3 regions of the Pseudomonas sp. LBUM1670 genome follow, and region 3 is predicted to be linked to each of the others. Evidence: predicted binding sites of a transcription regulator. Region 3 holds the regulator's gene; each other region holds the start of a gene.
The links. The regulator sigma-54, encoded in region 3, starts transcription at its own class of promoters, with help from an activator protein. The targets are predictions, from matches to a motif close to ANTGGCATNNANNTTGCTNT.

Region 1 (10,711 bases), 1.1 Mb from region 3:
GCGCCGGTGAAACAGGTTTCACCGTTCAACGACAAGGCCAAAGCAGATTTGCCGGACTGGCAGACTTACCGAGGGCCGACCAAGGATTACGACGAGACGGTATACAACGTCGTGCCCTATGCCGACGCCAAAGGCGACACGCTGACCGTGCTGCACAACAAGGCGGGTAGCCTGGGCGTTTCGGTGGGCTTCAACACTCAATCGCTGCCCGTCTTTTCCCTGTGGAAAAACACGGATATAGGACCGTACTGAGATGAAAGAAGGACGTCAGAAGCACAGCGGGTGGAATTGGGTTTGGTTATGGAAAAGGACTACGTCTGTCGCTCGGCAAACGTAGTCAATAGGCGGTGAAAATGAGTGTTAAAACGATTGCAGCATCCGCGAAGCTCGTTTCCACCAAGGCGTATTGGCCGCACGTTTTGATTCATTCTGATCAGGTAGAACGTGTGGTACATCCTCCAGCCGAATCCACGGCTGGTTGTTCCAGTGCAGCAAACTCAACGACATTTCCGGCCAGTTCAGCAGGCTCAGAATCGGGCGTTCGGCTGAGATCGGTTGCTGGGCGTCTCTGAGAGCCGGCACGACTTCGTGAGTCAGCCACTCACGCAGGCCTCGGTATTCGGGGCAGTAGTGGTAGACCAGTAATGCGTAGACGCCGGATTCGCTAATCAGCAGTGTGTTTTCGATGCTGCCGTGGATAAGCATTCGTGCGGATTGGCGTTGGTCGGGGTCGAGTTTTCGGACGGCGCGTTCGTCGAGGTAGAGGCGTAGGAGTCGGCCTAGGTCGCGGGCGCTGAACCAGGGTTGGTTTTGGAGGAGGAGGGCGTGGAGGTGGAGTTTGTGGCGGGTGAAGACGTGTGGGATCAGATAGTTGTCGTCCATGGTGCAGTTCTCGAGGTGCGATGAAGAAAACTGCCTCTGATCGTCGCCAAACGAAAAGGGTGGCAGCCATGCGCGGGTTGGCGAACCGGTAACGCACCCAACCGGCAGACCCGAAGGCCTCCCACGCATAGCCGCCATAATTCGAGATGGGAGCAATTCCCTGGTTCGAACGTGGTCGCGATGTGTCTGGATGCTATCCGGGTCGCCAAACCCAGAGCTGGACATTCAGCTAGGGATGAGCTTAGAGATCGGATACTCGACGACGCAATCGGACGGCGGTGTGATTTTTGTAGGACGTTGCCGGGATATTTGCAGGCTATGAGATCAAAAGATCGCAGCCTGCGGCAGCTCCTACAGGTGAATCTGAAGGTCGTGCCGACCTTCAATCGCGAGCAGGCTCGCTCCCACAGTGGATTGGGTTACTACAGTGAGTTTTGCGTGTTACTCGGTTGGTGGGCTGAGCTTTGCTTCCATCTCGGCGACTTTCGCTTCGAGACTCTCCAACCGCGCACGAGTGCGGGCGAGCACAACCATCTGACTATCAAATTCTTCCCGGCTCACCAGATCCAGTTTGCTGAACCCGCTTTGCAACAACGCCTTGAACTGGCTTTCGATTTCGCTTTTCGGCAATGGCGTGTCGCCGCTGAAGAGGCGGGAGGCGGTGCCGGTCAGGGCGTCGAGGAAGTCTTTGGGTGCGAGCATGGGAAATGTCCTGAAAACAATTGCGGGCAGTGTATCACGCAGTGTCTATAGTCAATCCCGACCGCAGGGATGCACGTTTTTCGCGCATGCGGACGGACGGCGTCGCACTGTTGTTGTGCGTAATGGATCAGGCAATTGCGAGCTGTAGCCTGTAGTAACCGGCAAGGGCTTGATATCAGAGGTTTTTGGTGAGATGGCAAGCTTTCTGCTTAGACGTTAATGACCCATGCACTGATGCAGTCGCTGTGACGAATGCAGTGCGCCAAGCGAGACGGGGGAGTGTTTCGTGCGGAGCGGTTAGCCGGCGTCGGACGGGCAGGTAAGGCCGACGATGCGTTACAAAGCCAGGCACTGCGCTTAGACTTGAGCCGGGTTTGTTTTCCTGGGGCAAGTCCACCAATTCGGGAGAGAGTTTTCATGAAGCTAGTCACTGCCATCATCAAGCCGTTCAAGTTGGACGACGTGCGCGAATCGCTGTCCGAGATCGGCGTGCAGGGCATTACCGTTACTGAAGTCAAAGGCTTCGGTCGGCAGAAGGGTCACACCGAGCTGTATCGCGGCGCGGAATACGTGGTCGATTTCCTGCCTAAGGTGAAGATCGATGTCGCCATTGACGACAAGGATCTGGACCGGGTTATCGAGGCGATAACCAAGGCTGCCAACACCGGCAAGATCGGTGACGGCAAAATCTTCGTGGTCAATCTGGAACAGGCGATTCGCATCCGTACCGGCGAAACCGATACCGACGCAATCTAAGCCGCCACAAACCCAACGCCCCAGGAGAAAACAATATGACTCTGCGTAAAATCGCAGGGCTAGGAGCCCTGTTGTCCCTCGTAATGCCCAGCCTGGCTATGGCGGCAGACGAGGTGGCGGCCCCAGTCCTCAATTCCGGCGATACCGCCTGGATGCTGACCTCGACAGTCCTCGTGCTGTTCATGACCATTCCCGGCCTCGCGCTGTTCTACGGCGGCATGGTTCGGTCGAAAAACATTCTTTCCGTGATGATGCAGTGCTTCGCCATTACCGGTCTGATCAGCATTCTGTGGGTCATTTATGGCTACAGCATCGCGTTCGACACCACCGGCATGGAACAGGGCGTCGTCAACTTCAACTCGTTCTTTGGCGGCTTGGGCAAGGCGTTCCTCGCCGGCATCACGCCAGCCAGCCTGACCGGGCCTGCGGCATTGTTCCCTGAGTCGGTGTTCGTCACCTTCCAGATGACCTTCGCCATCATCACTCCTGCGCTGATCGTCGGTGCCTTCGCCGAGCGGATGAAGTTCTCCGCCATGCTGATCTTCATGGGCATCTGGTTCACTCTGGTTTATGCGCCGATCGCGCACATGGTCTGGTCCGGTAACGGCGGCCTGCTGTGGGACTGGGGCGTGCTGGACTTCGCCGGCGGCACCGTGGTGCACATCAACGCCGGTGTGGCCGGTCTGATTGCCTGCCTGGTACTGGGCAAGCGCAAAGGTTTCCCGACCACCCCGATGGCACCGCACAACCTCGGTTACACCCTGATGGGCGCTGCGATGCTGTGGGTCGGCTGGTTCGGTTTCAACGCCGGTTCTGCCGTAGCGGCCAACGGCACTGCCGGTATGGCGATGCTCGTGACTCAGATCGCAACCGCTGCTGCCGCACTTGGCTGGATGTTTGCCGAGTGGATCACCCACGGCAAACCAAGTGCACTGGGTATCGCTTCGGGTGTGGTCGCCGGTCTGGTTGCCATCACCCCAGCCGCTGGCACCGTGGGCCCGATGGGCGCTCTGGCTATCGGTCTGGCAGCGGGCGTGGTGTGCTTCTTCTGCGCAACTACCCTGAAACGCAAACTCGGCTATGACGACTCCCTGGACGCCTTCGGTGTGCACGGTATCGGCGGTATCCTCGGCGCGATCCTGACCGGTGTGTTCGCTGCACCGGCGCTGGGTGGCTTCGGCACCGTCACTGACATCGGCGCACAAGTCTGGATTCAGTGCAAAGGCGTGGGCTTCACGGTGATCTACACCGCGATCGTCACCTTCATCATTCTCAAGGTCCTGGACGTCGTCATGGGCCTGCGTATCACCGAAGAAGAAGAGGCTGTCGGCATCGATCTGGCACTTCACAACGAACGCGGCTACAACTTGTAAACACACGCATAAAAATGTGCCCGGCTTGCCGGGCATTTTTTTGTCTGGAATTTGTCAGTGAAGGAACTGCTGAAAGGTTTTTTCGTACACGTTTAGTGCCGTTTGCGACGGGCGTTTTTCTGCGGCCAATGGCTTACATGATTGAAGGAATATTAGGGCCTTTGTTTTTTCCCAGAGCGCGCTAGAATGCGCCCCGAACGTGCGGAGAACTGTATGTGGCAACAGACTCTGATTACCTTGCGGGCGAGGCCCCGGGGCTTTCATCTGGTAACGGACGAGTTACTCGCTGGCCTGCCTGAACTCAAGGCGTGTCGGGTCGGTCTGTTGCATCTGTGGCTACAGCATACCTCGGCGTCGTTGACCATCAACGAGAACGCCGATCCGGCGGTACGTCGCGACTTCGAACGATTTTTCAATCGTCTGATCCCACAAGGAACAGACGGCTATGAGCATAACGACGAAGGCCTGGACGACCTCCCGGCGCACTTCAAGGCCAGCGTGCTTGGCTGTCAGCTCAGTTTGCCGATTTCGGCAGGCCGACTGGCGCTGGGGACCTGGCAAGGCATTTACCTGGGCGAGCACCGTGATCATGGCGGTGCCCGTAAAGTCCTCGCCACCGTGCACGGTGAAGGGGCATGAACCGCTGGTCACCAGTGGTTATTGAATTTTTCTGGCGGCTGTCGACAGACGGCGAAGCTGGGCTATAACTAATCTGCTTTTCGCAAGTCATGAGGTAGAACATGAGCGACGATGATCTGGAAAACGACGACCTCGAAGTAGGCGACGACGAAGAAACCGAAGAAGGCCTGGAAGCATCGACGGACGACGTCGTTGAAGACGACGGCGGTGAAGCGCCCGTTCCGACCGCCAAAGGCAAGGCCAAGGCTGCGGTATCGGTCGATGAGCTGCCGAGCGTCGAAGCAAAAAACAAGGAACGCGATGCCCTGGCCAAGGCCATGGAAGAGTTCCTGGCCAAGGGCGGCAAGGTGCAGGAAGTGGAGGCCAATGTGGTCGCCGATCCTCCCAAGAAGCCTGACAACAAGTACGGCAGCCGGCCTATCTAAGCGCTTGCTTCTTGCTTGTTGAAAAAGCCCGCCGTCGCTGCGGGCTTTTTCATGGGTGGAACACAATCCGAAGGCTTGCTGTGACCCCTTGTGGGAGCGGGCTTGCTCGCGAATGCGGTGTGTCAGTCAACATGGATATCGACTGATACACCGCATTCGCGAGCAAGCCCACTCCCACATTGAATAGGTGTACTGCACAGGATCAGTGCCGGGAGTTCCAGAGGGCCAGCAACGCCGGCAACTCGGTCAGGCTGCGAATCTCGGCATCCGGCGCCTTCTGCGCTTCCCACAATTTGCCTTGCGGGTTAAACCAGATCGCCCGCAACCCTGCCTGCTGTGCCCCGGCAATGTCATCGCCGGGATGATCGCCAATATGCACCGCCGTCTCGGCCGTTGCCCCGCCACGCTGCAACGCTTCGTGAAACAGTCGCGCATCCGGTTTGGCGATGCCGATGTCTTCGGCACACAAGGCAAATTTGAAGTAGTCCGCCAGCCCTAACCGGCGCACATCGGCGTTGCCGTTGGTGACCACGCCCAGCGCGTAGTGCTTGGCCAGAACCTCCAGCGTGGGCTCCACGTCGGGGAATACTTCAAGCTGATGCCGCGCATGCAGAAACACTTCAAAACTCTGATCAGCCAGGTCCGACGCTTGACCATGGTCGTAACCGGCCTCTTCCAGCGCATGGAACAGCACCCGGCGGCGCAACGCACTGATGCGATGTTTGAGACCCGGTTCACTGCTCAGAATGCGCTCGCGAATCGTCCACAAATGCTCCACCGGCACCGCGCCCAGATTCGGCGCATGTTCGGTCAGCCATTCACGCAGTATGGCTTCGGCGCTGACGATCACCGGGGCGGTGTCCCACAGGGTGTCGTCGAGGTCGAAGGTGATCAATTGGATCGTCATGAATCATCGCCCTTAATGCGTTTGGCCCGTGGATGGGCGCTGTCGTAGACCGTCGCCAGGTGCTGGAAGTCCAGATGGGTGTAGATCTGGGTGGTCTTGATGTCCGAGTGGCCGAGTAATTCCTGCACGGCTCGCAGGTCTTGGGAAGATTCCAGCAAGTGGCTGGCGAAGGAATGTCGCAGCATGTGCGGATGCAGGTTTTGTCCCAATTCGCGCTCACCAGCGGCCTTGACCCGCACCTGAATCGCCCGTGGGCCAAGGCGTCGGCCTTGCTGGCTGACAAACACCGCGTCATCCGCCGGGTTGGTCATGGCCCGCAGCGGCAACCACAACTCCAGTGCTTCGCGAGCCTTTTTGCCTACCGGCAACAGCCGGGTCTTGCTGCCTTTACCGAGCACCTGAACCATGCCGTCAGCCAGGTCCAGTTGATCGAGATTGAGCCCGGTCAGCTCCGACAGGCGCAAGCCCGAAGAGTAGAACAACTCCAGAATCGCCTGATCCCTGCGCGCCAGGAAATCATCCTCCACCGCACCTTCAAGCAGTTGCAGCGCGCGGTCAGTGTCGAGGGTTTTCGGCAGCCTTCGTTCGCCTTTCGGCGGCGCCAGACCGTTTGCCGGATCGTGGTCGCAAAGGCCTTCGCGGTTCAGATAATGATAGAGCCCGCGCACGGCCGAGAGCAGCCGCGCCAGACTGCGGGACGATTGACCCTGGGAATGCAAACGAGCGATCAGGCTGCGCAGACGCTGGATGTCCAGCGCCGCCCAGCTGTCAATGTTCTGCTTGACGCACCAGCCCAGCACTTTGTCGAGGTCGCGGCGATAGGCGTACAGCGTGTGGGGCGACACCTGTCGCTCACTGCGCAGGTGTTCGCAGTAAGCGTCCAGTTGCCGTTCCACGATCAGCGTACCGAGCGCAGCGAGCTGTTGACCCGTGGCAGCACGCGGCCCATGACTTCGGCGATGTAGCTCAGGAACAGCGTACCCACCGAGCTTTTGTAGTGCTGCGGATCACGGCTGGCGATGGCCAGCACACCGTGGATGCCTTGATGACTGATGGCGACGACGGCGGTGGAGCCGATCTGCTTGCGCTGCTCTTCGCCGAACAGGAAGTCCAGTTCATGTTCGCGCAGGCTGCCGCTGACGCTCTTGTCTTCCGAGAGCAAACCGCCAATGGCCGTTTGCGCATCGGCGTGGGTCACCCAGCGGCCGACCGGCATCGGGTTGTCGCCCAGCAGGATCAGGCTGACAAAAGGCACCTGAAAGTCCTGGCGCAGACTGTCTTCGACGCTGATCACCACGTCTTCCAGACTGGTGGCGTCCATCAAGGCGAGAATCAGGCGGCGGGTCTTGTCGAAGAGACGATCGTTGTCGCGGGCCACGTCCATCAAGTGCGAGAGGCGATGACGCAACTCGATGTTGCGGTCGCGCAGGATGGTCATCTGGCGCTCGACCAGCGAAATGGTGTCGCCACGCTGGTGCGGGATGCGCAACGCCGGAAGCAGATCTTCGTGCTCGACGAAGAATTCCGGATGAGCCTCCAGGTACGCGGCAATTGCCGCCGCCTCAAGGCTTTCGGAAGGGGATTCGTCGGGCTGTAGGGCGGGAACCTGGGGCTTGTCGGTCATGGGTTTGACTCACTCAAAGACGTACTTGTCCTTCGTAAACACGGACTGCCGGGCCGGTCATCAATACCGGTTGGCCTGGGCCTGCCCATTCAATGGACAGACGCCCGCCGGGCAGGTCGATCAATAGCGGCGAATCCATCCACCCCTGGCTGATCGCGGCCACTGCGGCAGCACAGGCGCCGGTGCCGCAGGCCTGGGTTTCCCCGGCGCCACGTTCCCAGACGCGCAACTGCGCGCGGTTCCGGTCGATGACCTGGAGAAAACCGACATTGACCCGCGCGGGGAAGCGCGGGTGATGTTCGATTTTCGGCCCCAGTTCATGCACCGGTGCGTTGTTGATGTCGCTGACCCGCAGCACGGCGTGGGGGTTGCCCATCGACACGGCGGCCAGTTCCACCGCAGTGCCGTCGACGTCGAGCGAGTAGCTCAGCGCCTGACTGTCGGCAACGAACGGGATGTCGGCCGGCACCAGACGCGGTGCGCCCATGTCGACGCTGATCTGGCCGTCACTGCGGATATCCAGCTCAATAATGCCACTTTTGGTTTCGACTCGAATCTGCCGTTTTGCGGTCAGGCGCTTGTCGAGCACAAAGCGGGCGAAACAGCGCGCACCGTTGCCACACTGTTCCACTTCGGAGCCGTCGGAGTTGAAGATCCGATAGCGGAAATCCACGTCCGGGTTGCTCGGCGCTTCGACGATCAGCAACTGGTCGAAGCCGATGCCCGTGTGCCGATCGCCCCATTGCTTGGCGTGCTTGGGCAGGATGTGCGCGTGCTGGCTGACCAGGTCGAGGACCATGAAGTCATTGCCCAGGCCGTGCATCTTGGTAAAACGCAGCAGCATGGTTTTACTCCGGCAGCAGGCTTTCGCCAGCAAACAACTCGGCTACCGTCTCACGGCGACGCACTTCAGTTGCCTGATCACCGTCCACCAACACTTCAGCGGCACGGCCGCGGGTGTTGTAGTTGGAGCTCATGACAAACCCGTAGGCGCCGGCCGAATGCACGGCCAACAGGTCGCCTTCTTCCAGGGCCAACTGACGGTCCTTGGCGAGGAAGTCGCCGGTCTCGCAGATCGGGCCGACGATGTCATAGGCACGAGCGGCAGTAGTGCGCGGGCGCACGGCAGTGACGTCCATCCAGGCTTGATACAACGCCGGGCGGATCAGGTCGTTCATGGCCGCGTCGACGATGGCGAAGTCTTTGTGTTCGGTGTGCTTGAGGTACTCGACCTGAGTCAGCAGCACGCCGGCGTTGGCAACGATGAAGCGACCCGGCTCGAACACCAGCGCCAGGTCACGACCGTCGAGACGCTCGCGCACGGCTTTGATGTAGTCGGCAGCCAGTGGCGGCTCTTCATCGCGATAACGCACACCCAAACCACCACCGAGATCGATGTGATGCAGGTAGATGCCGCAATCGCCGAGGCGGTCGACCAGACCCAGCAGGCGGTCGAGGGCGTCGATGAACGGCGGCAGGGTGGTCAGTTGCGAACCGATGTGGCAATCGACGCCGACCACTTCCAGGTTCGGCAGTTGCGCGGCGCGGATGTACACGTCTTCGGCGTCGGCGATGGCGATGCCGAACTTGTTCTCTTTGAGACCGGTGGAAATGTACGGGTGCGTGCCGGCATCGACGTCCGGGTTCACGCGCAGCGAGATTGGCGCACGAACGCCCAGCTCGGCGGCGACCACTTGCAGACGCTCCAGCTCATCGGTGGATTCGACGTTGAAGCAGTGCACGCCGACTTCGAGGGCACGGCGCATGTCGTCACGGGTCTTGCCGACGCCGGAGAACACGATCTTGTCGGCGCTGCCGCCGGCGGCCAGTACGCGTTCCAGCTCGCCACGGGAGACGATGTCAAAACCGGCGCCCAATCGCGCCAGGACATTCAGTACACCCAGGTTGGAGTTGGCCTTGACCGCGAAGCAGACCAGGTGCGGCATGCCGGCCAGTGCATCGGCGTACGCCAGGTACTGGGCTTCGATGTGGGCGCGGGAGTAGACGTAGGTCGGTGTGCCAAAGCGTTCGGCGATGGCGGACAGGGCAACACCTTCCGCGAACAGCTCACCGTCACGGTAGTTAAAAGCGTCCATGGCGTTCCCTTATTGGTAGACGTCGTGCTTGTGTGCTTTCGACGGCTGCTTTTGCGAGGACTTGGCCTGCTCGGCAGGGTCCTGGGAATCGTCAGGCAGGTACAGCGGGCCTTTTTGACCGCAGGCCGACACAAGGCAGGCAACCGCGACGAGCGCAGCAAGGGAAGAGATCAGGCGCTTCATGGCGAAATCCTTGAAAATGCGTTAATTGCGCCGGAGTATACCGGCCACCCGGCAGCTTGCCTATGCGACCCGGCTCCCGTCCGGCGGGGCTTCGCACGATGCCGGCCAGCCAGGTGCAATCCCTGTGGGAGCGGGCTTGCTCGCGAAAGCGGAGTGTCAGTCGACATGAATGCTGACTGACACGGCCTCTTCGCGAGCAAGCCCGCTCCCACAGGTACAGCGTTTGATGTACCTAATTCGGTGCTTGATCGTTATCCTTTGCAATCACCGGGGCTCGCCCGTATCTTGCGGCGCTTGAGCGTGAACAGACACTTTTTGAGGTTGCCGCAATGAGTTTGACCGAAGCCCGTTTCCACGATCTGGTCGATGCCACCCAGCAATCGCTGGAGGATATTTTCGACGAGAGTGACCTGGATATCGACCTGGAGAGCTCGGCCGGTGTGCTCACCGTCAAGTTCGAAAACGGCAGCCAGTTGATCTTCAGCCGCCAGGAACCCCTGCGTCAGCTGTGGCTGGCGGCGGTGTCGGGTGGCTTCCACTTCGACTACGACGAAGAGAGCGAGCGCTGGATGTGCGACAAGAGCGAAGAGCAGCTCGGCGAGATGCTTGAGCGCATCGTCAAGCAGCAAGCCGACGTCGAACTCGATTTCGAAGGCCTGTGAGATCGTGACCCAGCCTGCCCCCGTTCGTCCGCCCAAACCGCTTTACAGCAATGTCAGCCCGGCGGTGCCTTCGCCGTGCAGCGGTGTGTGTCGGCTGGACGAGCAGAAGGTCTGCCTGGGGTGTTTTCGCCACGTCGAAGACATCCGCGAATGGCGCTCGGCCGACGACGATCGCCGCCGGGTGATTTGCGCGCAGGCTATCCAACGCAAATCATGCGCCTGACCCAAAACCTGTGGGAGCGGGCTTGCTCGCGAATGCGGCGTACCAGTCGACATCAATTTTGACTGTCACACCGCATTCGCGAGCAAGCCCGCTCCCACAGGATCTCCTCTGCACCAGATTGCAAATTTCTCCTGCCGGTACAGTGGTCGCGCCTGGCTTGTATATTTATTGAGCTGTGATAGTGTCCGGGTACGCCTCAACCCATCGAGGCTCGTGAAAACCCCGCTTTTTTCTGGCGG
Region 2 (10,711 bases), 910 kb from region 3:
GGCGGTGGTGCGAACCGTTCCCCGTACTGTTCGGCAAGGTATTGCGCGCGGGCGACGAAGTCTTTCACGCCGTACTGATTGATGAATTGCAGCGCACCGCCGGTCCAGGCCGCAAAACCGATACCGAAGATCGACCCGACGTTGGCATCCGCCGTCGAGATCAGCACGCCCTCCTCCACGCAGCGCACGGTTTCGAGGGCTTGCACGAACAGCAGGCGATCACGCACATCCTTTGGCGAAATCTGCCCGTCGGCTTTCTCGAAGCGGCTTTTCAGCTCCGGCCACAAATGCTTCTGGCCACCGACCGGGTACTCGTAGAAACCACCTCCAGCGGCTTTGCCCGGACGCTTGTACTCGTTGAGCAGCAAGTCAATCACGGCAAACGCGGGGTGCTCAATCAGCGGTTTCCCTTCCGCTTGCAGGTCTTTGGCGGTTTGCTGGCGGATATGGCTCATGAGACTGAGGGAAACTTCGTCAGAGATCGCCAGAGGCCCGATCGGCATGCCGGCCTTGCGCGCTTCAGTCTCGATCATCGCTGCGCTGACGCCTTCGCCGAGCATGGCAATGCCTTCGTTGGTGAAGGTGCCAAACACCCGTGAGGTGAAGAAGCCGCGGCTGTCGTTGACCACAATCGGAGTTTTCTTGATTTGCAGTACGAAATCGAAACCACGGGCCAGGGTTTCGTCGCTGGTGTGGGCGCCTTTGATGATTTCCACCAAGGGCATTTTTTCCACGGGGCTGAAGAAATGCAGGCCGATGTATTTGCTCTGATCCGGTACGGCGGCGGCGAGTCCAGTGATGGGCAAGGTCGAGGTGTTGGAAGCGATCACCGCGTCCGGGCCGACGACTTTTTGTGCGGCGGAAGAGACTTTGGCTTTCAGTTCGCGGTCTTCGAACACGGCTTCGATGATCAGGTCGCAACCGGCCAGATCAGCGTCATTTTCAGTGGTTTTAATTCGCGCCAGCACCGCATCGCGCTGCTCGGCGCTGAACTGGCCGCGAGCAACTTTCTTGTCCAGTAACGTCGCCGAATGCGCCTTACCCTTCTCCGCTGCCGCGAGGTTGATGTCCTTGAGCACCACTTCGATGCCCGCCAATGCGCTGACAAAAGCGATCCCCGCGCCCATCATCCCGGCGCCCAAAACACCCACGCGCTGCGTCACGTAAGGTGCAAACCCTTGAGGCCGCGAGCCGCCCGCATTGATCTCGTTGAGCTGGAACCAGAAGGTGCCGATCAGGTTTTTCGAGATCTGGCCGGTGGTCAGCTCGGTGAAGTAACGGGTTTCGATCAGGTGCGCCGTGTCGAAATCGACCTGTGCACCTTCAACCGCGGCGCAGAGGATTTTCTCCGGCGCGGGCATGCAGCCCTGGGTTTTAGTGCGCAGGATCGACGGCGCTATCGCCAGCATTTGCGCGACTTTTGGATTCGATGGCGTACCGCCCGGAATCTGATAGCCCTTCACGTCCCAACGCTGCACAGGTGCTGGATTGGCGATGACCCAGGCCCGCGCCTTGGTCAGGAGTTCATCACTATTCGCTGCCAGCTCATCAATCAGACCCGCCTGCAACGCTTGCTGCGGGCGGACCTTCTTGCCTTCAAGCAGATACGGCAAGGCTTTTTCCAGACCGAGCATGCGCACCATGCGCACCACTCCGCCGCCGCCCGGCAACAGGCCGAGGGTGACTTCCGGCAAGCCGAGCTGCACCGATGAATTGTCCAGCGCCACGCGGTGATGGCATGCCAGGCAGATTTCCCAGCCTCCACCCAGTGCGGCCCCGTTAATCGCGGCGACCACAGGTTTTCCGAGGGTTTCCAAAGTGCGCAATTGGCCCTTCAGCGTCAGCACCATGTCGTAGAACGCTTTGGCCTCAGGCTTGCCAACCTTGATCAGTTCATTCAGGTCGCCACCGGCGAAGAACGTTTTCTTGGCCGAGGTGATGATGACGCCGGCGATGCTTTCTTTTTCAGCAACCAAACGGGCAACGCAGCCAGCCATGGCCTCACGGTAGACCGCGTTCATGGTGTTGGCGCTCTGGCCCGGCATGTCGATGGTCAGGACGACGATCTGGTCCTGCCCTTTTTCGTAACGAATGGCTTCAGTCATGCTCTTTTCCTTAGAATCAGTTTCCTGGAAATCGGGGCTCAGAGGCGTTCGATGATGGTGGCAATGCCCATGCCGCCGCCGACACACAGCGTCGCCAGGCCATAGCGCAGGCGCCGGGTTTCCAGCTCATCGAGCAGCGTGCCGAGGATCGCGCAACCGGTGGCGCCCAGCGGGTGGCCCATGGCGATGGAGCCGCCATTGACGTTGACCTTGTCCGGGTCGATGGACATGTCCTTGATGAATTTCAGCACGACAGAGGCAAACGCCTCGTTGACCTCGAACAGGTCGATGTCTTCGACGCGCAACCCGGCCTTGGCCAGCGCCTTGCGCGTGGCCGGCGCCGGGCCGGTGAGCATGATGGTCGGGTCGGTGCTGGTGACCGCCGAGGCGACAATCCGCGCCCGGGGCTGCAAGCCCAGCGCACGACCCTTCGCCTCGGAGCCGATCAACATCAGCGCGGCGCCATCAACGATCCCGGAGCTGTTGCCCGGTGTGTGCACATGGTTGATTCGCTCGACATGGCTGTAGACCCGCAACGCCGTGGCGTCGAAGCCCATCTGCCCCATCATCTCGAAGCTCGGTTTGAGCTTGCCCAGGCCTTCCAGGGTGGAATCGGCGCGAATGAACTCATCGTGATCGAGCAGGAGGATGCCGTTCTGGTCCTGCACCGGCACCAGCGATTTTATGAACGAACCATCGGCACGGGCTCGTGCGGCTTTTTGCTGAGAATGCAGCGCGTAGGCATCGACGTCCTGACGGCTGAAACCTTCAAGGGTGGCGATCAGGTCGGCGCCCACGCCTTGCGGTGTGAAATGGCTGTGCAGATTGGTTTCCGGGTCCAGCGCCCACGCGCCGCCGTCGCTGCCCATCGGCACCCGGGACATCGACTCGACACCGCCGACCACCACCAGCTCTTCGAAGCCGGAGCGCACTTTCATCGCCCCGAGGTTCACCGCCTCCAGACCCGACGCACAGAAACGGTTGATCTGCACCCCCGCGACGCTGACGTCCCAGTCGGCCACTTGTGTCGCGGTTTTGGCGATGTCGGCGCCTTGATCGCCGACCGGCGTCACGCAGCCAAGCACCACGTCATCCACCTGGCTGGTGTCCAGCGAGGTGCGCTGCTGCAGCGCCCTGAGCAACCCGGCCACCAGGTTCACCGGTTTGACGCTGTGCAAGGCGCCATCGGCCTTGCCTTTGCCACGGGGCGTGCGTAACGCGTCGAAAATCAAAGCTTGGGTCATGACGTCCTCGAACCTGAAGGTGGGTCGCATCAAAAGATCGCAGCCTGCGGCAGCTCCTACGAGGGAACCCGTCAAGATGCAGGAGCTGCCGCAGGCTGCGATCTTTTGATCTTTAGTGAGCCACTACCTTATGCCGAGTCGCCGCCGATTCAATGACCGCAATGCTCACGGACGTTGACGGACACGCTCAGACGGACGGTAGTGGGCTACCGGATTAACCGTTTCAGGACACCGAGCTGTCTAGCAAAAGGGCGGCAAAGAAGCTGGCAATAGGCCTCATGTCTTATTTAAAGCAATAAGTGCGCACGCCATACGAAAGGGATCTAAGCCGCGAGTGACGCGGGCCCTAAGGTGAACATATGCGAAGTTGTCGTCGGGTTTTGCCGAGGCGCTCGTACTACAGGAAGTGCAACGCGCTGCCGTCATGGAGATATGCAGGCAGGCATCGGTAATAACAAAAAGGCGGTCAAGCCATGTTCAAGCATTCGAAAGTACGTCAAGCCGGGCTCATTCTTTTCGCCACTACTCTGTTGTTGATTTTGCCGAACCTGACGAAGGTGATCGGCTGAGTCTGTTATTAAAAATACGGCGCCAGGATTTTTTATCGCCTCATCAAAATTGTGACTGGCTCGCTACCCGGGCGAGCGTGGGTGTGCCAACCTTTGCGGCACTTCCACGACATGGACGGCGCTCATTTGAAAACGCTCATTCTGTTCGGGGCCTTGCTGTTCGGCTCGCCCCTTTATGCCGCGCAGCTGAACCTGGAGCTGGGCGCGGACAGTCGCACCTGGCAGACAGAGGAGTTGCTCAAGCATCCTCAGTTACAGACCATCACGATTACCAACGACGTTTCCTATAAGCGGGACATGAGCTATCGCGCCGTGCCACTGGCGGCGTTGTTGGCCGGCATCAAGCCTGACGATCATCTGCAAGCTGTGGCGCTGGATGGTTTTGCCGCTGAACTGGCGGCTGCGCCGTTGCTCAATGCCAAGGGCGCGCGGGCGTGGCTGGCGGTTGAAGACCCGGCCAATCCGTGGCCGGCGCTGTCCGAAGGCAAGCCCGGTGCCGGGCCGTTTTATCTGGTCTGGACAGAACCGCAGGCGGGCAACATCAGCCCTGAACAATGGCCTTATCAAGTGGCAAGCATCAAACGCATGGCGCCGGTGGCCGAGCGCTTCCCTGCCCTGCTGCCTGATCCGGCGTTAAAGGCGGGCGATCCGGTGAATCTGGGATTTGCTCTGTTTCAAAAGAACTGCCTGGCGTGTCATCGACTCAATGGCGCCGGGGATGCGCAGTTCGGGCCGGATCTGAATATTCCGTTTAACCCGACCGAGTATTTTGGGGCGGACTTTTTGAAGAGGTATATCCGTGATCCGCAGAGTTTGCGGCAGTGGCCGCAGGCGAAGATGCCGGGGTTTTCTGCGCAAGTGTTACCCGACGGCGATCTGGAGAGGTTGGTGGGGTATTTGAAGCATATGGCCGGGCGCAAAGTTAAGCCGTGACAGCTATCCCATGTGGGAGCGGGCTTGCTCGCGAAAGCGATGTCTCAGCTACAAATATGCAGACCGAAAGACCGCTTTCGCGAGCAAGCCCGCTCCCACAAGGTTTGAGCGGTGCCTGCGATTACTGCTGCTGGACTGAGATCACAGGTATCGGCGTCGGCGACACCAACACCTTCGCATGCATCTGCTCACACCCGCCGCCGCGACGCATCCCGCGCACCGGACAGGCATCCAGGTAATCCAGGCCCACCGCCAGTTTCAAATGGCGTTCCGGCCTCGCCAGTTCATTGGTCACGTCAAAGCTGTACCACGCGTCATCCAGCCAGGCTTCCGCCCACGCGTGACTGGCCAGATGCTCGCAATTCTCGCTGTACAAATACCCCGACACATAACGCGACGGAATGCCCAGGCTGCGGGCGCAGGCGAGGAACGCGTGAGTGTGGTCCTGGCACACGCCCGAGCGCCCGGCGAAAGCCTGCGCCGCACTGGTGTCCACTTCAGTGGAACCCGGCGTGTAGGTTATGTGCTGGTTCAGGCCGTGCATCAAGTCAATCAACGCCGTGCGATCCCGACGCTTTTTGCACGCCTTCTCGGCGAACGTGCGCAGGGCTTCGTCGGCCTCGGTCAGGCGGGTGAAACGCAGGAAGGGCAACGCTGACTGGCTCTCGTGCTCGGCTTCGCGAAGTTCGTCGATGTCGACCTGGCCACGGGCGCCGATGATGATCGCTTCATGCGGCTCGTCCATGGTCAGCACGTGCAAGATGTTGCCGAACGGATCGAGTTGCGCACGCACCGGGCGCGGCAGGTCGAGTTGCCAGCTGAGTACGTGCTGGCGCTCGCTGTCGTGAGGGGTCAGTCGCAAGTACTGGATGCTCGCCCGCACCTGATCTTCGTAGTGATAGGTGGTCTCGTGGCTAATGGAAAGTCTCATGCAGCCTCCAGATAGGAACTGTGTATGGCGTTACCCAACTGGCGCACCAGCGGAATGAACTCGGTCAGCCAGGCGTGCAGGCCTTCGTCGAGAATTTCGGTGATGCCGGTGTAGCGCAGGCGCGCGTCCATCTCGGCGGCAAGGCGTTGCGCGGGGCGGCCGTTGGCGCCGGGCAGTTGGGCGAGGATCTGGTCGATTTCTTCGGTGCAGGCCCGTAGCGAACGTGGCACATCGGCACGCAACAGCAGCAGTTCTGCCACATGCCGGGCACCGGGAGCGTCGCGGTAGATTTCGGTGTAGGCCTCGAACGACGACAACGCCCTTAACAAAGCGCTCCACTGGTAATAGGCGTGGGCTGTGCCGTCGCTGACCGCTTCGGCCTGATCGCCGGCCATTTCGTAGCGGGCGTCGAGCAGGCGCAAGGTGTTGTCGGCCCTTTCGATAAACGTGCCCAGCCGAATGAAACGGAACGCATCGTTGCGCATGATGGTGCCGTAGGACGCGCCGCGAAACAGGTGCGAACGTTCCTTGATCCACTCGCAGAAACGGCTCATGCCGTAGCGACTCAAGCCCTGCTCGGCGATCCCGCGAATTTCCAGCCAGGTGGCGTTGATGTTTTCCCACATGTCGGCGGTGATTCGCCCACGCACCGCATGGGCGCTGGCCCGTGCGGCGCCGAGGCAGCTGTAGATGCTCGCCGGGTTGGCCGCGTCGAGGGCGAAAAAATGCAGCAACCGTTCGGCATGCAGCTCGCCGTGGCGCTCCAGATAATCGTCCAGGGTGCCGGTAATCAGCAGCGGCATGGCGAGTTCATGCAGACCGTCACCGCGTCCATCCTGTGGCATCAGCGACAGTGAATAACTGATGTCGAGCATCCGTGCGAGGTTTTCCGCCCGCTCCAGGTAACGCGACATCCAATACAAATCCGAGGCAGTTCTACTTAACATGGCAGGCTTCCTTAATCCTCAACCACCCAGGTGTCCTTGGTTCCGCCGCCCTGGGAGGAATTCACCACCAGGGAGCCTTCACGCAGGGCGACACGGGTCAAACCGCCGGGCACGACCCGGGTCTCGCGGCCAGACAATACAAACGGACGCAGGTCGATGTGGCGTGGAGCGATGCCGTTTTCGACAAAAGTCGGACAGGTCGACAGGGACAACGTCGGTTGCGCGATATACGCGTGGGGCTTGGCTTTGATGCGGGCGCGGAACGACTCGATTTCCGCCGCTGTCGCCGCCGGCCCCACCAGCATTCCGTAACCGCCGGAGCCTTGGGTTTCCTTGACCACCAGGTCTGGAAGATTGGCCAGCACGTGGGACAGTTCAGAAGGATTGCGACACTGGAACGTCGGCACGTTCTTCAGGATCGGTTCTTCATCGAGGTAGAAACGGATCATGTCCGTGACAAACGGATACACCGACTTGTCGTCCGCGACCCCGGTGCCGATGGCATTCGCCAGCACCACGTTGCCCGAGCGATAGGACGACAGCAGCCCCGGAACACCGAGCATCGAGTCCGGATTGAACGCCAGCGGATCGAGGAACGCATCGTCGAGACGGCGGTAGATCACGTCGACGGCTTTCGGCCCGTCTGTGGTGCGCATGAACACCTTGTCGTCACGCACGAACAGGTCCGCGCCTTCCACTAATTCGACGCCCATTTCCCGCGCCAGGAACGCATGCTCGAAAAATGCGCTGTTGAAGCGACCCGGCGTCAGCACCACCACGCTCGGGTTATCGATCGGGCTGGAGCTTTTCAGTGTGTCGAGCAGCAGGTTCGGATAGTGATCGATCGGCGCGATGCGCTGGGCCGAGAACAACTCGGGGAACAGGCGCATCATCATCTTGCGGTCTTCGAGCATGTAGCTCACGCCGCTCGGTGTACGCAAGTTGTCTTCGAGCACGTAATACGTGCCGTCACCATCACGCACCAGATCGACACCGGAGATGTGGGAATAGATATCCCGGTGCAGATTCAGCCCTTGCATCGCCAACTGGTACTGCTCGTTGGCCAGCACTTGTTCGGCCGGAATGATGCCGGCCTTGATAATGCGCTGCTCGTGATAGAGGTCGGCGAGGAACATGTTCAACGCCTTGACCCGCTGGATGCAGCCGCGTTCGACGATCCGCCATTCGCTGGCGGGGATGCTGCGCGGAATGGTGTCGAAGGGAATCAGGCGTTCTGTCCCCTGCTCGTCCCCGTAGAGCGTGAACGTAATCCCGGCCCGATGAAACAACAGATCGGCCTCGCGTCGCCGTTGTGCCAGAAGCTCTTCAGGCGTCTCGGCCAGCCAACGGGCAAACTCCCGGTAATGCGGGCGGACCTGGCCGCCGGCATCGTACATCTCATCAAAATAATTGCGGATCATGCCGTACTCCTTGTCACCCGGACTTACAGGCCTTCGCAAGGCCCGTGCCATCGGCATAAACGCTTTTAAATCAATCGGTTAGATATTCGTCGCGCGAGCACCGCACCATTCCTGTGCGGCAAATACCCCAACCTGATTGCCCCCGCTTCATTGCGAAGCAATGCTTTCGCTTATCACCAGCATAGCCAGAGTTGATTTCACTGCCCGGCGGACGATGCGGAAAATCGGCGCTTTCGCTGAAAAAGCTCACCGAACTTCCCATTTAGCCGCCTCACCAGGCGGCTTTTTTATGTTTTCGAATTTGTGGTCCGTGGCCTGCCCCCTCTGTAGGAGCGAGCTTGCTCGCGAAAAACGTCTGGATAACGGGTTCATCCGGACAGCCCGCGTTATCGTTAACGACCATCGCGAGCGAGCTCGCTCCTACAGGCGGATGCGTACACGCCTGATTTGAGCAACACGGTTCTTTTCGGTTTCAATCGGCGCAAACGAAAACGGCCAACCCGAAGGTCAGCCGTTAGTGGATATTGTCGCTGTTCATAGTGTTATGCGAGTAGCCCTCGTACCTCCTGCTTGACGCCCCATCCTTCGATAATGCCGCCCAAAGGCTCGACCACCGCCTCGAAGTCCTGCTCAAAGTCGCCGATGCCGTCATAGGTGGCGTACATCACTTTGCTCAGTTCCAGGGCCCACGCGCCGTCATCGCGCACGCTGATTTGTGCATTCAGGGATTCACCACAGTAATGACCTGCCGCCCTGCGTGCCCGCTCCTCGTCCGGGAAAATGGCGTAGAACTCGATGGGATGGAATCGTGAAAAGTCAAAACCGCCTTCTTTCATGCGGCGCAGCACCGAGCTGCTGATGTCTTCTTGATAGGCTGTGCTCATGAAACGTCCTCCTCAAACCGATGGATAGACTTTCCGTACTCCCGCCTCCCGCAACCGAATGGTGCGAGCGATGCGGCAACCAGGTTGCCGATGGGAAACAAGCATGTAGCTGACAAGACCAGACCTTAGCGATCCAATCGCTGATCTCGCTTGCAGAGTAGCCTCAAGTAAGCGCCGCTGCCAAGGCCTGGTGTTTCACGAGTGTGCCAGAGGTGTATCAGACGGGAGTAATGCCGAGGATTTGTATGCTGTTCTGGGTCTTGAGGTTTTTGACGGTAGCGTCAGCAGTTCGCCCTTCCAGATCGTTCAGATCCAGTTCGGCGGCAACGGGGAAAAGCCTCTCTTTGAGCAGTTTCGCGGCGTACTCGTTGTCCGGGCATTCGTCGCACTCAAAGACTTCGTCGACTGTTTCGCCATGATCATCCACGAAAGTGATCTTCCACTTTTGCATCAGTGCCTCCTCGAACAAACCCGCAAATGGGCTTACAACTATCTGGACTTTTGCCCGGACTGATCGTTCAAACGGATTACCGCACACAAGCATGAAAAACACAGGACCTTGTGGGAGCGGGCTTGCTCGCGAACGCGATGAATCAGTCAATGCACGTGTCGACTGATTCACCGCGTTCGCGAGCAAGCCCGCTCCCACAGGAGACTTTGCACAACCTTAATCGTTGCTTGGCTTGTTGATCGCCTGCAGGACGTATTGCGGCAAGGCAAACGCGCCAATGTGTATCTCAGGATTATAGTAGCGGGTGATGATGCCGCTGCCGGCGAAGCGCTGCTGCAGGGTCTCGCGGGACAGTTTGCGATAGGCGGTATTGGTCGCGCCCCAGGCAAATGTCATGGAGCCGCCGATGTAGGTCGGCACGGCCGCCTGATAGAAGTGCCAGTCCGGGAACAGGCTGCGCAGGCGCCCGGCGGTGGTTTTGACTTCTTCGATCTGCATGAACGGCGTGCCGTTCTGGGTCACCAGGATGCCGCCTTCGTTCAGGCAGCGACGGCAGGCCTGGTAGAAGTTTTCCGAGAACAGCACTTCGCCCGGGCCGATCGGGTCGGTGGAGTCGGAGATGATCACATCGAACTTTTCGGTGGTGGTAGCGACGAAGCGCATGCCGTCGTCGATCACCAGGTTCAGGCGTGGATCATCGAACGCGCCCTTGGAGTGGTTCGGCAGGAATTCCTTGCACATGTCGACCACGGTGCCGTCGATTTCGACCATGGTGATGTGCTCGATGCTGCGGTGCTTGGCCACTTCACGCAGCATGCCGCCGTCGCCGCCACCGATGATCAACACACGTTTAGCGCTGCCGTGCGCCAGGATCGGCACGTGGGTGAGCATTTCGTGGTAGATGAATTCGTCGGCTTCGGTGGTCTGGATCACGCCATCCAGCGCCATGACACGGCCCATGCGCGGGTTTTCGAAAATCACCAGGTGCTGGTGTTCGGTGCGCACTTCGTGCAGCAGTTTTTCCATGCGAAAACGCTGGCCGTAGCCTTCGTAGAGGGTTTCCAGGTAATCGCTGGTTGGGGTGTTGCTCATGGGAAGTGCTCCGATGAATGCGGGTGGCAACGGACGGTTACCCGCCCATGATGGGCCATCGATCTGCTCGATTGCCCGGGAAAGGCGCGCATTCTACGTCGCGGAAGATGACAGGTCGAACGTCACTCGAAAAT
Region 3 (10,711 bases):
ACCTTTGTGTCTGGCAGCTTTCCTTCAAGGAAGCTCTTCACTTCTACGGCCTGCATGCTCAACCTCAATCGGCGCCCTTTGCGCGCGGGTCGGACATCATACAAAAAAGCCCCGCGCCTGCGAACCCCGCGAAGCAGGACTCTGACGGGGGGCTTCCTTATCGATGCGGTTAGGGATGCGCCAACAGCTCGGTCAATTCGCTGACCTGAGCAATTTCACGCATGTCTTCGGGCATTGCACGGATGCTCAGCGGCTTGCCGGCCTCCTCGGCATCACGCATGAAACACAGCAGCAGCGACAAGCCGACACTGCTGGACTTCAACACTGCCGAACAATCCACCACCAGTGCGGCGGCCTTGCTGGCCTTGATCAGCGCCTGGCCCTGCTTGCGCAGGCCAGGACCGGTGCGGTAGTCCAGCATCCCGCTAAGCATCAGCTCTCCGGATTCATTCATGCGAATGGCCGATACACTCATTGGGCTTGCTTCTCGGGGGTTTGCTTCTCGCTGGCTTCCTTGGCTTTGGCGACTTCACCGGCCCAACCATTGATAGTCTTGTCCAGATCGTTGCCATTGCGCTGCATCGCATCAGCGAACTGATCACGGAACAGCTTGCCAATGTTGATGCCATTGATGATCACGTTGCGCAGCTTCCACTCGCCATTGATCTTGTCGAGCGTGTAGGACACAGGATAGATCGCGCCATTGCTGCCCTTGACCGTCATACCAACGCTTGTGCGGTCTCCCGACTCATCCTTGGCAGGATCGACGACGATGCCCTGATTGTTGTACTCAAGCAATGCGTTGCCATAGAACTGGAACAGGCCCTTTTTGAAGTTTTCTTCAAAGGTCTTCATTTGCGCAGGCGTGGCCTTGCGCGAATATTTGACCGTCATGATGCTTTTGGAAATGCCCTCGGCATCCACCACAGGGCCGACGATGTCGTTCAGCGCCTTGTAAAAGTCCTGTGGATCCTGTTTGTACTTCTCTTTGTTGGCTGACAGGTCCGCCAACAGCCGGGTAGTGGTGTCCTGTACCAGCTCGTGCGCGGAAGGCGCCGCCACGGCGTTAGCCATCAACGGCAGGGCCGCGAGTAAAACCAACAGGCCACGTCGCAAGGTAGAGATCATTCAAAAGCTCCTCATTTGGCGTCTTTGCTAACGGTATTGAGCAGGAATTTACCGATCAGGTCCTCGAGCACCAGCGACGACTGGGTGTCGTGGATGGTTCCACCATCCTTGAGCAGGCCTTCTTCGCCGCCCACGCTGAGACCGATGTATTTCTCGCCCAACAGGCCCGCCGTCAGAATAGATGCAGTGGAGTCAGTCGGCAGGTTATCTACGCGCTTTTCCAGTTGCATCGTTACCCGACCGGTGAAACTGTCGCGGTCCAGATCGATCGCCGTGACCTTGCCGATGGTCACACCGGCCATGGTCACTTTAGCTCTGACCGTCAAACCGGCGATATTGTCGAAATAGGCATAAAGTTTATAAGTATCGGTGGTTGCGCTCGGGGACAGGCCACTCACCCGCAACGCCAGCAACAGCAAAGCCAGGATGCCAGCCAGCAAGAAAAGGCCGACACCGATTTCCAGGGTGCGGTTTTGCATCAGAAATCTCCAAACATCAAGGCAGTCAGAATAAAGTCCAGGCCGAGTACAGCCAACGAGGCATACACCACGGTCTTGGTAGTGGCACGACTGATCCCCTCGGATGTGGGCTCGCAGTCATAGCCTTGGAATACGGCGATCCAGGTCACGACAAAGGCGAAGACGATGCTTTTGATGATGCCGTTGAGCACATCCTCAGTGAACGTCACGCTGTTCTGCATGTTGGACCAGTAGGAACCTTCATAGACACCCAGCCAGTCGACGGCCACCCACGAACCGCCCCAGATACCCACCACGCTGAAAATCATCGCCAGCACCGGCAGGGAAATGAAGCCGGCCCACAGGCGCGGGGCAATGATGTACTTGAGCGGGTCGACACCAATCATTTCCAGACTGGACAGCTGCTCGGTGGACTTCATATTGCCGATTTCAGCCGTCAGGGCTGAACCGGCGCGTCCGGCGAACAGCAATGCCGTGACCACGGGGCCCAGTTCGCGAAGCAAGGTCAGGGCAACCATCTGCCCGACCGCCTGCTCCGAACCGTAGCTGGAGAGGATGTTGAACCCTTGCAGCGCCAGCACCATGCCGATGAACACCCCGGAGACCACAATGATCACCAGGGACATCACGCCCACCGAATGCAGTTGCTTGATCAGCAGGCCGAAACCGCCGCCGATGCCGCCTCGACCGAGCAAGGCATGAAACAGGAATATCGTCGAACGGCCGAACACCGCCAGCACGTCGATGCCGGCATGGCCGAACCGGCGCACGCGTTCCATGAGTGAAATCTTGCGCATCAACGCTTCCCCAGAAGATCTGCGCGGTAATCCGTCGCTGGAAAGTGGTATGCGACCGGGCCGTCGGGTTCGCCGGTCATGAATTGGCGAATCCGTGGCTCTTGCGAGTTCATCAGTTCCTCGGGCGTGCCCTGCCCCAGCACCTGGCCTTCGCCGACCACATAAATGTAGTCAGCAATGCTCGCGGTCTCGGCCAGGTCGTGGGAGACCACGATGCTGGTGATACCGAGGGCATCGTTGAGCAGGCGGATCAGGCGCACCAATACGCCCATGGCGATCGGATCCTGACCGACGAAGGGTTCGTCATACATGAGGATCTGCGGATCGAGGGCAATCGCCCGGGCCAGCGCGACACGGCGCTTCATGCCGCCGGACAGCTCGTCAGGCATCAGGTCGATGGCGCCACGCAGGCCCACGGCCTGTAATTTGAGCAGCACAATGTCCCGGATCATTTCTTCCGGAAGCTCGGTATGAACGCGTAGCGGAAAGGCGACGTTCTCGAACACGTCGAGATCGGTAAACAGTGCGCCGCTCTGAAACAGCACACCCATGTGTTTACGCGCATCGAACAAATCACTGCGCGACAGTTTCGGCAGGTTCTGACCGTTGACCCAGACTTCACCCTTGGTCGGACGCAATTGGGCGCCCATCAAACGCAACAGTGTGGTCTTGCCACACCCGGAAGGCCCCATGATACCGGTGACCTTGCCGCGCGGAATACGGATATCGACGTTATTGAAAATGCTGCGCGCACCGCGCTTGAAGGTCAGTCCCTTCAGCTCGACCGCGTAGGCGTTATCGGCACTCATCTAAACTCCTTGCGATGCAGCCTCTCACTCGGACGCGTTTCTCTCTGACGAAAGCACATACCTCCCGGGCAGGCCGAACTGGCGGCGAACTATACCATTGCAAAGGCCAAGCGCCCAAGGGCCAAGCCGGGCCATGTTCAGCAACTTGAGCGGCAAAAGGCTTAATTTAGAGGGATTCGGTAACAGGGAATTTCAAAGCGCGACGAACTTGCGTGAGGGTTTTGATCATTACCGCTATAATCGCCGCCTTTTCATCAGGCTATACGATTTCTGACATGAGCCAATCCAGCGACCTGATTCAATCAGCACAACGCACCATCCGCCTCGAACTGGAAGCCGTACAAGGCTTGCTGCCCCATATCGACGCAGATTTCGTACGCGCTTGCGAGATGATTCTGGCCAGCAAAGGCCGCGTGGTCGTGGTCGGCATGGGCAAATCGGGGCATATCGGCAACAAGATTGCCGCCACCCTGGCCAGCACCGGCACCACGGCTTTCTTCGTGCACCCGGCCGAAGCCAGCCACGGCGACATGGGCATGATTACCCGCGACGACATCATCCTGGCCTTGTCGAACTCCGGTTCCACCAATGAAATCGTCACCCTGCTGCCGTTGATCAAACGTCTGGGCATCAAATTGATCAGCGTGACCGGCAACCCCGACTCACCGCTGGCCAAGGCTGCCGAGGTCAATCTCAACGTGCATGTCGAACACGAAGCCTGCCCGCTGAACCTGGCACCGACATCGTCGACCACCGCCGCCCTGGTCATGGGCGATGCCTTGGCCGTTGCGTTGCTCGAAGCCCGCGGCTTTACCGCTGAAGACTTCGCTTTTTCCCACCCCGGTGGCGCGCTGGGCCGACGCCTGCTGTTGAAAGTGGAAAACGTCATGCACGCCGGGCAGGAGCTGCCGCAAGTCCAGCGCGGGACACTGCTCAAGGACGCGCTGATGGAGATGACCCGCAAGGGCCTGGGCATGACCGTTATTCTGGAAGCCGATGGCAAACTCGCCGGGATCTTCACCGACGGCGATTTGCGCCGCACCCTGGATCGCAGCATCGATATTCACAGCGCCACGATCGACCAGGTCATGACCGCCCACGGCAAGACCGCTCGCGCCGAAATGCTCGCCGCCGAGGCCCTTAAAATCATGGAAGACCATAAAATCAACGCGCTGGTCGTGGTCGACAGCGAAGACCGTCCGGTCGGCGCCTTGAACATGCACGATTTGCTGCGCGCAGGAGTAATGTAATGAGCACGGACCTGCTGCAACGCGGCAAACAGATCAAACTGGCGGTATTCGACGTCGACGGCGTCCTGACCGACGGGCGCCTGTACTTCCTTGAAGACGGCAGCGAATTCAAGACCTTCAGCACGCTCGACGGCCAAGGCATCAAGATGTTGATGGCGGCCGGCGTACAGACCGCTATCATCAGCGGCCGCAAGACCCCGGTGGTCGAACGACGGGCGAAGAACCTCGGCATTCCCCACCTGTATCAGGGTCGCGAAGATAAACTGGTGGTGCTGGACGAACTGCTCGCCCAACTCAACCTAAGCTACGAACAAGTCGCCTACCTCGGTGACGACCTGCCAGACCTGCCGGTGATCCGCCGCGTCGGCCTGGGCATGGCAGTGGCCAATGCCGCCAGCTTCGTGCGTGAACACGCCCATGGCATCACCCAGGCCCGTGGTGGCGAGGGTGCCGCCCGCGAATTCTGCGAATTGATCCTGCGCGCCCAGGGCCGCCTCGATGCGGCCAACGCTGCGTACCTGTGAGCCAACTATGCTGAGCAAGAAATTTCGCAACATCCTGATGTTCGGCTGCATTACAGCGATTTTTGCTGCGGTCGGCTACTGGAACATCAGCCCGGAACGCTTCCTCGACCAGCCGGTGGCAAAGGTCGATGAAAACGCGATCGACTATTACGCACTCAACGCCCACAGCGTTCAGTACCTGCCGGACGGCAAGCTGCAGTACGAAATGACGTCCGACAAGGTCGAACACCTGAAAGCGACCGAAGTGACGCTGCTGACCAATCCGGACCTGAATCTGTTCCGCGGCACCGAGTTTCCCTGGCACGTTCAGAGCGAACACGGCGAAGTCAACCCGGACGGCACCCAGGTCGAACTGATCGACTCGGTGCGCATCACCCGTTTCGACGAGAAAAACCGCAAGACCCTGATTACCACCACCCGCATGACCGTGTTCCCGCAACAGCAATATGCGCAGACCGAGCAACCCGTTAGAATCGACGGCGCTGGCGGTGTATCGACTGGCAAGGGAATGAAAGCGTATTTGAAAGAAAGCAGGATACACCTGCTATCGAACGTAAGAGGACAGTATGAGGCTCGTTAAAACTCTCCCTATTTTGCTCGGTCTGGGCGCAGCACTGGGAAGCGTGAGCGCCTGGGCTCTGCCGGACGATCAACAGCAGCCTATCCGCATCCAGGCCGACGACGCCCAACTGGACGACAAGAATGGCATTGCCACTTATAAAGGTGACGTGATCATCACCCAGGGTTCGATGAAGGTCACCGGCAATACTGTGACCATGACCCGCACTCAAACCGGCGATATCGACGTGGTGACTTCGGTGGGCAATCTCGCCTATTTCGAACAACTGCAAACGGCGGGCGACACCAAGCCGGTTCAGGGCTGGGGCGTCACCATCCAGTACCACGCGTCGCAAGACCGCGTCGTGCTGATCGATCGCGCCAAAGTTGTCGATAAGGACGGTAACGTCACCCAAGGCGAGAAGATCGTCTACGACACCAACAAAAAGCTCGCCAGCGCCGGTCGCGCAACGGGCTCCAAGGTTACCGAGTCGCGTCCGCGCATCGACATGGTGATCCAGCCGAAAAAGAAAACCGACGAGCAAAAGGCCCAGTAATGGCAACTCTGAAAGCTCAGCATCTGGCCAAGAGCTACAAGAGCCGTCAGGTCGTGCGCGACGTCAGCTTGTCCATCGACAGCGGTCAGATCGTCGGCCTGCTTGGTCCTAACGGCGCCGGCAAGACCACCTGCTTCTACATGATCGTCGGCCTGGTCCAGGCCGATCAGGGCCGCGTCCTGATCGATGATCTGGACGTCAGCCACCAGCCGATGCACGGTCGTGCGAAGGCCGGTATCGGCTATCTTCCGCAAGAAGCGTCGATCTTTCGCAAACTCTCGGTCGCCGACAACATCATGGCGATCCTCGAGACCCGCAAGGAACTCGACAAGGCCGATCGTCGCAAAGAGCTGGAAAGCCTGCTGCAGGAATTCCACATCAGCCACATCCGCGACAACCTCGGCATGAGCCTGTCCGGCGGTGAACGCCGCCGCGTGGAAATCGCCCGGGCACTGGCGACCAACCCGAAATTTATCCTCCTCGACGAACCTTTCGCCGGCGTGGACCCGATTTCGGTGGGCGACATCAAGCAGATCATCTACCACCTCAAAGCCAAGGGCATTGGCGTGCTGATCACTGACCACAACGTCCGTGAAACCCTGGATATCTGCGAAACCGCCTACATCGTCAACGATGGTCAACTGATCGCCGAAGGTGACTCGGCCACCATCCTGGCCAACGACCTCGTGAAAGAAGTCTATCTGGGCCATGAGTTCCGCCTGTAAGCGCTGAGGTGTCTGGCAAGTCGCCCGAGTGCTAGTCTCGATAAAAAATCAACAGTTTTTTATTGTTACGGCGCTCTAGGCAAACGTTGTGGTTTCAGGCATATAATTTGCTTATGTTTGGCGCTCCGGCGCCCTGTAGTGGATGGCGCACGTGCGCCGGCGAATAAGGTGTTAAGCCCCTGCCATGAAACCATCGCTAGTCTTGAGAATGGGCCAGCAGCTGACGATGACACCGCAGCTGCAACAGGCCATCCGCCTGCTCCAATTGTCGACCCTGGACCTGCAACAGGAAATCCAGGAAGCCCTGGAGTCCAATCCGATGCTCGAACGCCAGGAAGAAGGCGACGACTTCGATAACGCCGACCCCTTGGCCGACAAAGCCGAACAGCAACCCAATGCCGATGTGTCTGAACCCTCCTACCAGGAAACCGCCCCGACGGTGGACAACCTCGATGAGGGCGACTGGAACGAGCGCATTCCCAACGAACTGCCCGTCGACACCGCATGGGAAGACGTCTACCAGACCAGCGCCAGCAGCTTGCCGAGCAACGATGACGACGAGTGGGATTTCACCACCCGCACATCGGCCGGCGAAAGCCTGCAAAGCCATCTGTTGTGGCAACTGAACCTGGCGCCGATGTCCGACACCGATCGCCTGATCGCCGTGACCCTGATCGACTGCATCAACAATCAGGGCTACCTGGACGAAACCCTTGAGGAAATCCTCGAAGCCTTCGATCCGGAACTCGACATCGAACTGGACGAGATCGAAGCCGTCCTCCATCGCATCCAGCAATTCGAACCGGCCGGCATCGGCGCCCGCAACCTGGGTGAATGCCTGCTGCTGCAATTGCGTCAGCTCCCTGCCAAGACACCTTGGCTGGCCGAGGCCAAACGCCTGGTCACCGATTACATCGACTTGCTCGGCAGCCGCGACTACAGCCAGCTGATGCGCCGGATGAAGCTCAAGGAAGATGAACTGCGCCAGGTCATTGAACTGGTACAAACCCTCAACCCACGTCCGGGCTCGCAGATCGAGTCCAGTGAAGCCGAATACGTCGTTCCCGACGTGATCGTGCGCAAGGATAACGAGCGCTGGCTGGTAGAGCTGAATCAGGAATCGGTACCGCGGCTGCGGGTCAACGCCCAATATGCCGGTTTCGTGCGCCGCGCCGACACCAGCGCCGACAACACCTTCATGCGCAATCAGTTGCAAGAAGCCCGCTGGTTCATCAAGAGCCTGCAAAGCCGTAACGAAACCCTGATGAAAGTTGCCACCCAGATCGTCGAGCATCAGCGCGGTTTTCTGGAGTACGGCGACGAAGCCATGAAACCCCTGGTCCTGCATGACATCGCCGAAGCGGTGGGCATGCACGAATCAACGATTTCCCGGGTAACCACGCAAAAATTCATGCATACCCCTCGCGGCATATATGAGTTGAAATACTTTTTCTCCAGCCACGTCAGCACCTCCGAAGGCGGCGAATGCTCGTCTACGGCGATCCGCGCGATCATCAAAAAACTGGTTGCCGCGGAAAATCAGAAAAAGCCGTTGAGTGACAGCAAGATCGCTGGTTTACTGGAGGCACAAGGCATTCAGGTGGCTCGCCGCACCGTCGCCAAGTACCGCGAATCCCTCGGGATCGCGCCTTCGAGCGAACGCAAACGGTTGATGTAGAGCCACGCCACAGCGTTCCAGTGGTAGATCATCTGATCTACCGCTTTATGCACTGGCAACGAAGGAGAAGCTGTATGCAAGTCAACATCAGTGGACACCAACTGGAAGTGACCGAACCTCTTCGCACCTACATCGGCGAAAAACTCGAACGATTGGAGAGGCATTTCGACAAGATCACCAACGTGCAGGTCACGATGACGGTCGAAAAGCTGAAGCAGAAAATCGAAGCCACGCTGCATATTCCCGGCAATGAAGTGGTCGCAAACGCGGAACATACCGATATGTACGCGGCGATCGACGCGCTGACCGACAAGCTGGATAAACAACTCAAAAAGCATAAGGAAAAGACCCAAAGCCTCCTCCAGGGCGCGACCGGTCGTTAACACTCCCAACCCATGATCCGACTTGAAAGCATCCTGACCCCCGGCCGTTCCCTCGTGAACGTGCCGGGCGGCAGCAAAAAGAAAGCCCTCGAGCAAATTGCCAATCTGATCGCCCGCGAAGTGCCGGCTCTGGAGATGCAAGATGTCTTCGAGGCTTTGATTGCCCGTGAAAAACTCGGCTCGACCGGTTTTGGTAACGGCATCGCTATCCCCCACTGCCGGCTGAAAGGTTGCACCTCGCCCATCAGTGCCTTGATGCACCTGGATGCCCCCATCGATTTTGACGCCATCGACGGTGCCCCGGTTGACCTGCTCTTCGTTCTGCTGGTCCCGGAAGCCGCTACCGATGCGCACCTTGAATTACTCCGCCAGATCGCCAGCATGCTTGATCGCAAGGAAGTCCGTGATCGCCTGCGTAGCGCCCCGAGCAATGAAGCCTTGTATCAGGTTGTCCTGGACGAGCAAAACGGGCATTAATCATGCGCTTGATCATCGTCAGTGGCCGTTCCGGCTCAGGTAAAAGTACCGCGCTCGATGTTCTCGAGGACAACGGCTATTACTGCATCGACAACCTGCCCGCCGGGTTGCTGCCGGAACTGGCCGAACGTGCGTTGATTCACACTGAGCTGGCGCAGCCGCTGGTTGCCGTCTCCATCGACGCGCGCAACTTGCCGAGTCACCTGACCCGTTTTCCGGAACTGCTTGCAGAAGTGCGCAGCCGGCATATCCAGTGCGATGTCCTGTACCTGGATGCCGATGAAGAAACCTTGCTCAAGCGTTTTTCGGAAACCCGCCGTCGTCATCCGCTGAGCAGCGCCAATCGCTCGCTGGCCGAGGCGATCAACGACGAAACCAACCTGCTCGGGCCGATTGCCGACCTCGCCGATCTCAAGGTCAACACCACCAATCTGAACCTGTATCAGTTGCGCGATACCATCAAGCTGCGTCTGCTGAACCAGCCGGAACCGGGCACCGCGTTTCTGGTGGAGTCTTTCGGATTCAAGCGGGGCATGCCGGTGGACGCCGATCTGGTGTTCGACGTGCGTTGCCTGCCGAACCCCTATTGGAAGCCGGAGCTACGCGATCAGTCCGGGCTTGATCAACCGGTTGCCGAGTACCTGGCGGCCCAGCCGGACGTCGAAGAGATGTTCCAGGACATTTCCACGTACCTGCTCAAATGGCTGCCCCGCTTTGCCGCCAGCAACCGTGCTTATGTCACCATTGCCATTGGCTGCACCGGCGGGCATCACCGCTCCGTCTACCTGACCGAACGTCTGGGCCAGATCCTGCAAAAATCACTGAAGAACGTCCAGGTCCGCCACCGCGACCTCAGCTAAAGGATTCACATCGCGATGCCTGCTCTGGAAATCGAAATCATCAACAAGCTGGGCCTGCATGCCCGCGCTTCCGCAAAATTCGTCGGTGTGGCCGGTCAGTTCCCCTGCCAGATCAGAGCCGGGCGCACGCCTCAGTCCATGGTCGACGGTAAAAGCATCATGGCCATGATGATGCTCGCGGCCGGCAAGGGCACCAAGATCCATCTGAGTACGGAAGGCGAGCAGGAACAGGAAGCGATGGACGCGCTGGTGGCGTTGATCAACAACTTCTTCGACGAAGGCGAATAAAGGCTGCGATCTTTTTTCAGGCCAACGCCGTATCCATCACCATCATCAAACAAAACCCGATCATGGTAATGAGTACCAACCCCCCCCATAAAGTGCACACCCACCTCCTGTGGGAGCGGACTTGCTCGCGAAGAGGCCATCACATTCAACATCTCCGTTGACTGACACGCCGCCTTCGCGAGCAAGCCCGCTCCCACA

Region 1: a site for sigma-54 is predicted at 1,777-1,796, ahead of glnK (P-II family nitrogen regulator). Genes of this name have one in related genera too.
Region 2: a site for sigma-54 is predicted at 8,183-8,202, ahead of ACA073_RS08525 (circularly permuted type 2 ATP-grasp protein). Genes of this name have one in related genera too.

What each region holds. Positions count from the first base shown of each region.
Region 1 is NZ_CP166783.1:5,584,617-5,595,327, reverse strand. Features, by position in the region: partial or broken gene ACA073_RS25665 (aldose 1-epimerase family protein) at 1-237, shown strand, start outside; gene ACA073_RS25660 (BRO-N domain-containing protein) at 361-882, opposite strand; gene ACA073_RS25655 (accessory factor UbiK family protein) at 1,324-1,584, opposite strand; gene glnK (P-II family nitrogen regulator) at 2,002-2,340, shown strand; gene ACA073_RS25645 (ammonium transporter) at 2,376-3,713, shown strand; gene ACA073_RS25640 (secondary thiamine-phosphate synthase enzyme YjbQ) at 3,927-4,352, shown strand; gene sutA (dormancy-specific transcriptional regulator SutA) at 4,454-4,777, shown strand; gene ACA073_RS25630 (HAD family hydrolase) at 4,980-5,684, opposite strand; gene xerC (tyrosine recombinase XerC) at 5,681-6,580, opposite strand; gene ACA073_RS25620 (DUF484 family protein) at 6,583-7,308, opposite strand; gene dapF (diaminopimelate epimerase) at 7,322-8,152, opposite strand; gene lysA (diaminopimelate decarboxylase) at 8,157-9,404, opposite strand; gene lptM (LPS translocon maturation chaperone LptM) at 9,414-9,587, opposite strand; gene cyaY (iron donor protein CyaY) at 9,917-10,249, shown strand; gene ACA073_RS25595 (DUF1289 domain-containing protein) at 10,254-10,472, shown strand.
Region 2 is NZ_CP166783.1:1,848,130-1,858,840, reverse strand. Features, by position in the region: gene ACA073_RS08550 (3-hydroxyacyl-CoA dehydrogenase NAD-binding domain-containing protein) at 1-2,105, opposite strand, end outside; gene ACA073_RS08545 (acetyl-CoA C-acetyltransferase) at 2,144-3,349, opposite strand; gene ACA073_RS08540 (c-type cytochrome) at 4,030-4,851, shown strand; gene ACA073_RS08535 (transglutaminase family protein) at 4,973-5,782, opposite strand; gene ACA073_RS08530 (alpha-E domain-containing protein) at 5,779-6,729, opposite strand; gene ACA073_RS08525 (circularly permuted type 2 ATP-grasp protein) at 6,741-8,150, opposite strand; gene ACA073_RS08520 (ribonuclease E inhibitor RraB) at 8,693-9,034, opposite strand; gene ACA073_RS08515 (hypothetical protein) at 9,252-9,485, opposite strand; gene speE (polyamine aminopropyltransferase) at 9,702-10,577, opposite strand.
Region 3 is NZ_CP166783.1:940,525-951,235, reverse strand. Features, by position in the region: gene ACA073_RS04275 (BolA family protein) at 1-56, opposite strand, end outside; gene ACA073_RS04270 (STAS domain-containing protein) at 170-475, opposite strand; gene ACA073_RS04265 (MlaC/ttg2D family ABC transporter substrate-binding protein) at 472-1,128, opposite strand; gene mlaD (outer membrane lipid asymmetry maintenance protein MlaD) at 1,140-1,607, opposite strand; gene mlaE (lipid asymmetry maintenance ABC transporter permease subunit MlaE) at 1,607-2,404, opposite strand; gene ACA073_RS04250 (ATP-binding cassette domain-containing protein) at 2,404-3,213, opposite strand; gene ACA073_RS04245 (KpsF/GutQ family sugar-phosphate isomerase) at 3,489-4,463, shown strand; gene ACA073_RS04240 (KdsC family phosphatase) at 4,463-4,987, shown strand; gene lptC (LPS export ABC transporter periplasmic protein LptC) at 4,995-5,567, shown strand; gene lptA (lipopolysaccharide transport periplasmic protein LptA) at 5,554-6,102, shown strand; gene lptB (LPS export ABC transporter ATP-binding protein) at 6,102-6,827, shown strand; gene ACA073_RS04220 (RNA polymerase factor sigma-54) at 7,012-8,505, shown strand; gene hpf (ribosome hibernation-promoting factor, HPF/YfiA family) at 8,580-8,888, shown strand; gene ptsN (PTS IIA-like nitrogen regulatory protein PtsN) at 8,901-9,365, shown strand; gene rapZ (RNase adapter RapZ) at 9,368-10,225, shown strand; gene ACA073_RS04200 (HPr family phosphocarrier protein) at 10,241-10,513, shown strand.